Linked DNA regions of Variovorax paradoxus EPS. The protein of the gene in region 1 interacts with the protein of each later gene in a pairwise test. Links are inferred from orthologs where the notes say so. Each region holds a gene or a part of one and is shown on either strand. Other genes may lie near its edges.

Region 1 (5,177 bases):
TCCGGCAGCATGGCGCGCCCCGGTTCAAGGAGATCATCGCGCCCGGAGACACCGAGGCCCATTGCCGCCCGAGCAGGTCAGCCTGAAGCCGGTTCCACGTCCGGCAGCTACAGCGCGAGCAACGGCATCGACGACCAGGTGGTTGTGAAAGACCGCGAGGCCGCTCAGGCGGCCCAGCTCCCTTGCGATGGTGAGCTTGCCGGAGGCGACAGGCCCATGGATGAACACCAGTTTCATGGCTCCATTTTGCCGGCGCCCGCGCGCCGGAATCGCCCCGGCGTGATGCCCGCGTGGCGCGCGAAGGCGCGGTTGAACGCAGCCTCGGACCGGTAGCCGACCGCCTCGGCGATGCTCGCCGTGTCCTGCGCGCCCTGCCCGCCCTGTGCCAGCAGGCGCGACGCGAGCTCCATGCGCAGCGTGGTGAGAAATTCGAGCGGCCCGGTGCCCACGCGCCGCGTGAATTCGCGCGCGAAGGTGGCGCGCGAGAGGTGGCAGCGCTCGGCCAGCGACGCCACGGTCCAGGGTTCATCCGGCTGCGCCAGCATCGCCCGCAGCCCGGGCGCCAGACGCGGGCTGGCCATGAGGCCGAGCACGCCGGTGAGCTCGGGCCTCGTTTCCAGGTGCGCGCGCACCGCCAGCGTGAAGAGCGTGCCCGACAGTTGCGCCACGATGGCCGCGGCGCCGGCGCGCTGCTGCGCGATCTCCTCTGCCATCAGCCGCACCAGCCCTTCGAGCCACGCGAAGCCGGGGCGGTCGGCGAAGGCGATCACCATCGGCTCGGGCAGCGCCTCCAGCAGCACGCTGCGCCGCCGGCCGGGGAATTCGAATTCGCCGCAGAGGATGTCGGTGTCCGCCTTTTCGGGGCGCTTGAGGTTGGTCTTGAGATCGAGCAGTTCGCCGGTCCGCAGCCTGATGGCGCGCCCCTCGCCCTGCAGGCCCGCGGTGCGCAGCACGTGCGCCGGCCCGCGCGGCAGGATCACGAGGCTGCCCTCCTCCAGCGGCACCAGCGTGCGGCTCTCGGGCAGCCAGAGCTCGCAGCGCCCGCGCAGCACGATATGAAAGGGCGCGCGCCACGGTCCGATGGCCTCGTGCGGCGCCGCCCAGTCCTCGCCGAACAGGCAGTGCAGGTCCATGCGGCCGCGCAGGCCGAGCCAGTCGACGAGTTCGCTCAGGGGGTCGGCATGCGGATTCATTTGAGACGATGGAGCAATTTTTAGAGGCTCAGGAGCATTCAAAATCTTACCCTCGGCGCTCAGAATTCATCCAACGATCCTTCCCTCAGGTGAACCGAATGACTTCCGAGCGCGCCCCCGTTCCCGTTTCCTATTTCGGCATTGCCGTCGGTGCGCTGGCGCTGGGCAACGCCTGGCGTGTCGCGGTGCCGCTCTGGCATCTGCCGCAGGACATCGCCCATGTCGCGACATGGAGCGGCCTCGCGGTATGGCTCGTGCTGCTCGCGCTTTATGCCCACAAGTGGCTGCGCCACGGGGACGCCGCACGCGCCGAGATGAACCACCCGGTGCAGTCGTCGTTCGCGTCGCTGGTCCCGCTGGCCAGCATGCTCGCGGCGATGGCGCTGCTGCCTTACGCGCGGGGCGTGGCGCTGGCCGTGTTCGCGGTGTCGATCGTCGCGTCGCTCGTGCTCGGCCTCTGGCTCTATGGGCGCACGTGGCAAGGCGGGCTCGCGCCCGAACTCGTCACGCCGGCTTTCTACCTGCCGGCGGTCGGACAGAACTTCGTGGCAGGCACGGCTGCAGCCGCATTCGGCTGGCCGCAATTGGGCATGTGGTTCTTCGGGGCGGGGCTCTTCTCGTGGCTGGCCATCGAATCGCTGATCCTCGGCCGCGCGGCAACGCACGCGCCGCTGCCCGAAGCGCTGCGCCCCGTGCTGGGCATCCAGCTCGCGCCGCCGGTGGTGGGCGGCGTCACGTACATGAGCCTGAACCACGGCGCCCCCGACCTGTTCGCACAGGTGCTGCTCGGCTACGGCCTCTTCCAGGCGCTGCTGCTTCTTCGCCTCTTGCCGTGGATCGCCAGGCAGCCCTTCACGCCGTCGTACTGGGGCTTCACCTTCGGCGTGGCGGCGCTCCCGACCCTGGCCATGCGACTGGTCGCGGCCGGTGCCACCGGGCCGGTCGAATGGGTCGCGCCGACGACCTTCGCGGCGGCCAACGCGATCATCGGATTCCTGGCGTTTCGGACGATCGCGCTCTTGGTGCAGGGCCGGCTGTTGCCGGCTGCAACACCCTCGCGCTGAAGCGGTCACGGGCTGGTCTCACAATGCGCGCTGTCCGCTGAACAACCGCATCCAAGGAGATTCATTCCATGAAGGCCCAGAACATCCTCCAGACCATCGGCAACACGCCGCACATCCGCATCAACCGCCTGTTCGGCAATGCGAAGCAGCAGGTGTGGATCAAGTCGGAGCGCGCCAACCCAGGCGGCTCGATCAAGGACCGCATCGCGTTGTCGATGGTGGAAGACGCCGAGAAAAGCGGCGCGCTCAAGCCCGGCGGCACCATCGTCGAGCCGACCTCGGGCAACACCGGCATCGGCCTCGCGATGGTCGCGGCGGTCAAGGGCTACAAGCTGATCCTGGTGATGCCCGACAGCATGTCGATCGAGCGCCGCCGCCTGATGCTGGCCTACGGCGCCACCTTCGACCTGACGCCGCGCGCCGGCGGCATGAAAGCCTCCATCGCCCGCGCCGAGGAAATCGTGGCCGGCACGCCGGACGCGTGGATGCCGCAGCAGTTCAACAACCCCGCCAACGTCGAGGTGCATGTGCGCACCACGGCCGAGGAAATCGCGGCCGACTTTCCCGACGGCATCGACGTGATCATCACCGGCGTGGGCACGGGCGGCCACATCACCGGCGTGGCGAAGGTGCTCAAGAAGAAGTGGCCCAAGCTCCAGGTGTTCGCGGTGGAGCCGGTGGCCTCGCCCGTCATTTCGGGCGGCACGCCGTCGCCGCACCCGATCCAGGGCATCGGCGCGGGCTTCATCCCGAAGAACCTCGACACCTCGCTGCTCGACGGCGTGCTGCAGGTCGACGCCGAACCCGCCCGCGAAATGGCCCGCCGGTGCGCGCAGGAAGAAGGCATTCTCGTGGGCATCTCCTCGGGCGCCACGCTCGCGGCCATCGCGCAGAAGCTGCCGTCGCTGGCGCCCGATGCGGTGGTGCTGGGCTTCAACTACGACACGGGCGAGCGCTACCTGTCGGTCGAGGGCTTCCTGCCGGCCTGAATTCCGGCCTGGATTTCGGTGTCACGCCAGCTATCTCTTTCATAGCGCCACGGCGCGTAAAATCTGCGGTCTGCTTGATAACCACAAGCCACCGCCATGCTGAGAATCTCCGAACTCAAACTCCCGCTCGACCACGCGCCTGAAGCGCTGGTCACCCTGATCGCCCGGACCCTCGACGTCCCGCTCGAAGCGATCGCCTCCCATACCGTCTTCAAGCGCAGCTTCGATGCGCGCAAGGTGGAGCTGCTCACGGTCTACATCTGCGACGTGCAGCTGACCGACGCGAAGCTCGAAGCCGCATTGCTCGCGAAGCACGCCGGCCATCCGCACATCCAGCCCGCGCCCGACATGCGCTACACGCCGCCGGCCAACGCGCCCGAAGGCACGAGCCGCCCCGTGGTGATCGGCTTCGGCCCTTGCGGCATCTTCGCGGCGCTGATGCTCGCGAAGATGGGCTTCAAACCCATCGTGCTCGAACGCGGCAAGACCGTGCGCCAGCGCACCCGCGACACCTGGGGCCTGTGGCGCAAGAGCGTGCTCAACCCCGAGTCGAACGTGCAGTTCGGCGAAGGCGGCGCGGGCACTTTTTCCGACGGCAAGCTCTACAGCCAGATCAAGGACCCGCGCTTCCTCGGCCGCAAGGTGATGGAAGAGTTCGTGAAGGCCGGCGCGCCGCCCGAAATCCTGTATGTCGCGCATCCGCACATCGGCACCTTCAAGCTGGTAAAGGTGGTGGAGAACATCCGCGAGCAGATCGTCGCGCTCGGCGGCGAGATCCGCTTCGAGCAGCGCGTGACCGACGTGCGCATCGAAGACGGGCACCTCCGCGCCCTCACGGTGCTCGACCAGACCACCGGCCAGTCGAGCGAACTGCGCGCCGACCATGTCGTGATGGCGCTCGGCCACAGCTCGCGCGACACCTTCGCGATGCTGCATGAACGCGGCGTTCACATCGAGGCCAAGCCCTTCTCGATCGGCTTTCGCGTCGAGCATCCGCAGGGCCTCATCGACCGTGCGCGCTGGGGCCGCCATGCGGGCCATCCGCTGCTGGGCGCGGCCGACTACAAGCTGGTGCACCACGCGAGCAACGGCCGCTCGGTCTACAGCTTCTGCATGTGCCCGGGCGGCACCGTGGTCGCGGCCACCAGCGAGCCGGGCCGCGTGGTCACCAACGGCATGAGCCAGTACTCGCGCAACGAGCGCAACGCCAACGCGGGCATCGTGGTGGGCATCGATCCGAAAGACTTCCCAGGCGATGCGCTCGCGGGCATCGCGCTGCAGCGTGAGCTCGAATCGAACGCCTACCTGCTCGGCGGCAGCAACTACCACGCGCCGGGGCAACTGGTCGGCGACTTCGTGGCCGGCAAGCCCTCGACTGCGCTCGGCAGCGTGACGCCCTCGTACAAGCCCGGTGTGACACCGACCGACCTGCGCGAAGCCCTGCCCGCCTACGCTATCGAGGCGATGCGCGAGGCCTTCCCCGCCTTCGGCCGCAAGATCAAGGGCTTCGATACGCACGACGCGGTGCTCACCGGCGTCGAGACGCGCACCTCGTCGCCGATTCGCATCACGCGCGGCGACGACTTCCAGAGCCTCAACGTGCGCGGCCTCTACCCGGCGGGCGAAGGCGCGAGCTACGCGGGCGGCATCCTCTCGGCCGGTGTCGACGGCATCAAGGTGGCCGAAGCGGTGGCGCGCAACGTGCTCGCCGCGGCCGAACGCGAACGCACGGCGAACGTCTGATGCAGACCATGCCGTTCGCACGCCCCACCATCGGCCAGTTCGCCGTCGCCACGCTGGCCATGGCCGCGGTGGTGCTGGCCTCCAACATCCTGGTGCAGTTCGCCATCAACGACTGGCTGACCTGGGGCGCCTTCACCTATCCGGTGGCCTATCTCGTGAGCGATCTCGTCAACCGGCGCTTCGGCCCG
Region 2 (5,014 bases), 3.4 Mb from region 1 along the record:
ACCGCGATGGCGATGGGAATGCCGCGCTTGCCCCAGGCCATGGCGAGGAAAGCCATGAAGGTGGCGGGCACCAGCAGCAGGCCAAGGCGGATGGGCGCGGTGTGCAGCATCTGCACCGCGAAGAAAAGCGGCAGCCCGATGAGCGGCGCCGGCAGCATCTGGAAGAACTTGCCGCGGCGCGGGCCGGGCAGGTCGGGCGGCGCGGTGACGATCACGCCGGTGGCGGCGGCCGACGCGGCGATGGTGCCGAGCCAGAAGTGAATGCCGCCCGAGATGAACAGCAGGCCGAGCGCGACGGTGAGCCCGCTCGCCACGTAGTGGCTGAGCGCGATGCACAACGCGGCTCGGACCCGGACGGCTGCGCTGGGCCCCGTCATCACTTGGCGGGAGCGTCGCCCTCGGAGGGGCTGGTGGGGGCGTCGCGGCGGATGCGCGTGAGCTTGCGCTGCACGGGCTTGGGGGCCACGGCAGGTGCTTCGCCCTCGGCGGATTCGTCGGCGAAATCGGCCACCGTGCTGCGAGCGTAGAGATCGACTGAGGCGTCGTCGGCATTCGACTTGGTCGAGGCCGAGACGGCGCGCACGCGGTCGCTGGCGCGCAGCTTGTCGTCCACGTTGGCGAACTTCGAGTACTTGGCGAGCAGCGGCACGATCTGGCCGTAGATGCGCGGCGCGCCGGCCAGGCACTCGCGCTGCTCGAGGAATTCGGGCTCGCCCGTGAAGTTGCCGATCAGGCCGCCGGCCTCGGTGACCAGCAGCGAACCCGCGGCCACGTCCCAGGGGTTGAGACCGGTTTCGAAGAAGGCGTCGGTGAAGCCGGCGGCCACGTAGGCCAGGTCCAGCGCGGCGGCGCCGGGGCGGCGCAGGCCGGCCATGCGGGGCATCATGTCCGCCATGATGGCCAGGTACTGCTTGAAGTTGTCGCCCGAGCGGAATGGGAAGCCGGTGGACACCAGGCACTCGCTCAACTTGGTGCGCTTGGAGACGCGGATGCGCCGGTCGTTCATGTAGGCGCCGCGGCCCTTGGTGGCGGTGAAGAGGTCGTTGCGGCTCGGGTCATAGATGACCGCCTGCTCGATCTTGCCGCGCACCGACAGCGCGATCGACACGCAGTAGACCGGGAAGCCGTGAATGAAATTGGTGGTGCCGTCGAGCGGATCGATGATCCAGACGTAATCGGAGTCTTTTGCACCGTGTTCGGTGCCCGATTCTTCGGCCAGGATGCCGTGCCCCGGGTATGCGCCAAGCAGCGTTTCGATGATGACCTTCTCGCTGGCGTGATCGACTTCGGTGACGAAGTCGTTGACGTGCTTTTGCGAGACGCGGACCGATTCGACGTCGAGGGCGGCGCGGTTGATGATGGCGCCGGCGGCGCGTGCGGCCTTGACGGCCACATTGAGCATGGGATGCAGGTTGGGGGACGACATTCTGGATTGTGAGAAGAACGGTGGGAATGGTCCCCAAAATGCGAGCTCTTGGTGACCCTGCGACCCGGCGATGCGGGCGGCGAGAATCGGGCATTTTACCGGCTCTGCCCCGTTAGTGTCTCCAAACCCCCCATGCGCACCCGTTTCATCCTGATCCAAACCAGCCACGCCGGCAACGTGGGCGCCGCCGCCCGCGCCATGAAAACCATGGGTTTCGACGACCTCGTGCTGGTGGCGCCGCGCTGGGCCAACGTGCTGCGGCGGGAAGAAACCATCCAGCGCGCGAGCGGCGCGCTCGACGTGCTGACCAACGCCCGCATCGTCGAGACGCTCGACGAAGCGCTCGACGGCGTGACCCATCTGTGCGCCACGGCCATGATCCCGCGCGACTTCGGTCCGCCGACGCGCACGCCCCGGGAGCACCTGGAGCCGCTGGCGAAAGAGGGCGATGCGCAGCACGTCGCCTTCCTGTTCGGCTCCGAGCGTTTCGGCATGCGCAATGAAGACGTCTACCGCTGCAACGTCGCCCTGAGCATTCCCACCGACCCGAAATTCGGCTCGCTCAACCTGGGCGCGGCCATCCAAGTGGTGGCCTATGAATGGCGGCTGGCGCTCGGCGGCTACGAGGTACGCGATGCCACGGCGCCCGTGCAGGCGGCCGATGCGCAATCGGTGGCGGGCATGCTCGATCACTGGGAGCGCTCGCTGGTGGACATCGGTTTTCTCGACCCGGCCGCACCGAAGAAGCTGATGCCGCGGCTGCAGCAGCTGTTCAACCGGGCCCAGCCGACACCCGAGGAAATCCACATCCTTCGCGGCATCGCCAAGGCCATGACTGACACCGCCAAAGGCCCAAAGGGCGGCTCTTCGAGTTAAAACCCCATCGAAAGTACGCGAAGACACCGGGCTTTAGACTGCCCGCCCACTATCGATATAACGACAACAAGGGCAGCGATGTTCTCTCGACTGCGCGCCGACATCCGGTGCATCCTCGAACGCGACCCGGCGGCCCGCAGCGCCTGGGAAGTGATGACGGTCTACCCGGGCTTCCATGCCGTGGTGCTGCATCGCTGGGCGCATGCCTGTTGGACGCACGGATTCAAGTGGCCCGCCCGCTTCATCGCGCACTGGGCGCGCTGGATGACCGGCATCGAGATCCATCCCGCAGCCAAGATCGGCGAGCGCGTGTTCTTCGACCATGCCATGGGCGTGGTGGTCGGCGAGACCGCCGAGATCGGCGACGGCTGCACCATCTACCAGGGCGTGACGCTGGGCGGCACCTCGCTCTACAAGGGCACCAAGCGCCATCCGACGCTGGGAAAGAACGTGGTCGTGAGCGCGGGCGCCAAGGTGCTGGGCGGCTTCGTCGTCGGCGATGGCGCCAAGATCGGCAGCAACGCGGTGGTCATCAAGCCGGTGCCGGCCGGGGCGACGGCGGTGGGCATTCCCGCACGCATCATTCCGTCGAAGGCGGGCGAGAGCGCCGACGTGTCCGAGTCGCAGAAGTTTTCCGCCTACGGCATCACGCAGGAAGACGATCCGCTGAGCCAGGCCATGCGCGGGCTGATCGACAACGCCTCGGGCCAGGAGCACCAGATCGCGCTGCTGTGGCAGGCGATCGAGAAGCTCTCGGCGCAGCCGGGCAGCAAGGACTGCGTGCCCGGCGATGCGGCGCGGGGTGAGTGCTTCGAGGCGGAGAAGCTGACGCAGTTGGTGGGGAAGTAGCGCGCCTCTCGGACGATCGCCGAGTTCCCGAGCGCCTGCAGACATCAGGCATCGGCGAGACAATCGCGGCGCTTTTGCTTTGACCACCCGGCGCGCGGTGGCAAGAAACCGAGCCCTCTCCCATGTCATCCCCGCCCGCCGCTTCGACTTCCACGTCTTCTCCCTCCACGCCCCCGTTCTCCCTGTGGCGCATCGCCATACCGGCTTTTGCCCCCTCGCTTTTGTTCGGCTTGGGCGAGGGCGCCATCCTGCCGATCGTGCCGCTGACGGCGCGCGACCTGGGTGCTTCCGTGCCCATGGCCGCGCTGGTGATCGCGATGATCGGCATCGGCTCGCTCTTCAACAACATCCCCGCCTCGATGATCACCATGCGATGGGGCGAGCGCTGGGCCATCGTCGCGGCGGGCGTGTGGAGCGGCCTTGGCATGCTCCTGTGCGTGCTGACCTCGCACCTGGGCCTGTTCGCCACGGGCTGCTTCATGGTGGGCATGTCGCAGGCGGTCTACAACCTCGCGCGCCAGAGCTACATGACCGAGGCGGTGCCCATCGAATACCGCGCACGGGCGTTGTCGACGCTGGGCGGCGTCATGCGCATCGGCATGTTCGCGGGACCTTTTCTCGCGGCTGCGGCCGTGCACGCGTTCGGGCTGTGGGCGGCCTATGTCGTCGGCATCGTGGCGGTGATGGCGGCGGCCGCCATCGGCGCGCGCATCCCTGACCTGGAAGCGCCACCGGTCCCGGCCGGTCAGGCCACGCCGGCCTCGACCTCCATCGTCTCGACGCTGCGCGATCACCGCCGTGTGTTCCTCACGCTCGGTATCGGCGTGGTGCTGGTGAGCGCGGTGCGCGCTTCGCGCCAGGCCGTGATTCCGCTGTGGGCCGACCACCTGATGCTCGCGCCCTCGGTGGCGTCGCTGATCTACGGCCTGGCGGGCGGCATCGACATGCTGGTGTTCTATCCGGCCGGCAAGGTGATGGATCGGAAAGGCAGGCGCTGGGTCGCGGTGCCGTCGATGCTGATCATGGGACTGGCGATGCTGCTGATGCCTCTCACGTCAGGCGTCGCGACGCTGTTGATCGCTTCGCTCGCGATCGGGTTCGGCAACGGCATCGGCTCCGGAATGATCATGACCTTGGGCGCCGACCACTCGCCGCGCCACGGGCGCGCGCACTTCCTGGGCATCTGGCGTTTGATGTCCGACATCGGGTCTTCGTGCGGGCCGGCACTGCTGTCTCTGTTGGCGGGTGGCTTGTCGCTTGCGGCGGGGATCGCGGTGACCGGGCTGATCGCCTTTGCTGCGGCGGGGATGCTGGGATATTGGATTCCGCGGCATGCGAATGCGGGTGGCAAGGGGCGGGGAGTGGCGAGGTAGTCCCCGTTCGACAACGCACACGGGCGAAGGACGAGCCAGTGCAACCTGCCGTCTTCTAGCCGTTCAGCACGAGCGACCCCTGCGGATACTGCGCGCACATGAAGTCGACGAACGCCCGTACCTTCGGCGCGGGCAGTCGCCTCGATGTATGCAGGACCCAGAGCGCGACCTCCACGCCTGAAACCATGCCCCACTGAACCAGTTCTCCGCGCGTCAACTGGTTCCACGCGATGGACTGCGGTATCAGGGCAGCGCCGGCACCGGCGATGGCAGCGTCGCGAATCATCAGGAACGAGGAAAGTCTCAGCCGCGGGATTGGCTCCAGGACCAGGCGTCCGTCGTCGAGCGTCCAGTTCCCGTCTTGAAAGTTCGTTGAAACGATGCCGGGGACCGGGCTGACCTTGCCCGGCTTCGGCATGGGTACCGAGGGCGCGGCCACGACCACCAGCCGGTCCTTTGCGAAGCACCGGCCCACGAGGCTGCTGTCCGG

Evidence for each region.
Region 2: the proteins of cysK (region 1) and cysE interact in binary tests that used the Escherichia coli proteins (3 or more experiments, as listed by UniProt). The link is inferred for Variovorax paradoxus EPS from one-to-one orthologs.

Annotation. Positions count from the first base shown.
Region 1 is NC_014931.1:1,013,106-1,018,282, reverse strand. What follows is about bases 1,310-4,285. They hold cysK (cysteine synthase A), read left to right. Parts: upstream 1,310-2,325; coding sequence 2,326-3,246; downstream 3,247-4,285. Other genes in these bases: VARPA_RS04510 (NAD(P)/FAD-dependent oxidoreductase), read left to right, coding at 3,343-4,285; tehA (dicarboxylate transporter/tellurite-resistance protein TehA), read left to right, coding at 1,310-2,257. Outside these bases: VARPA_RS04525 (AraC family transcriptional regulator), read right to left, coding at 234-1,193; more of tehA, read left to right, coding at 1,292-1,309; more of VARPA_RS04510, read left to right, coding at 4,286-4,989; VARPA_RS04505 (VUT family protein), read left to right, coding at 4,989-5,177.
Region 2 is NC_014931.1:4,423,550-4,428,563, reverse strand. What follows is about bases 1,443-4,255. They hold cysE (serine O-acetyltransferase), read left to right. Parts: upstream 1,443-2,359; coding sequence 2,360-3,151; downstream 3,152-4,255. Other genes in these bases: VARPA_RS20455 (MFS transporter), read left to right, coding at 3,274-4,255; VARPA_RS20465 (RNA methyltransferase), read left to right, coding at 1,559-2,302. Outside these bases: VARPA_RS20475 (FUSC family protein), read right to left, coding at 1-377; VARPA_RS20470 (inositol monophosphatase family protein), read right to left, coding at 377-1,426; more of VARPA_RS20455, read left to right, coding at 4,256-4,524; VARPA_RS20450 (LysR family transcriptional regulator), read right to left, coding at 4,580-5,014.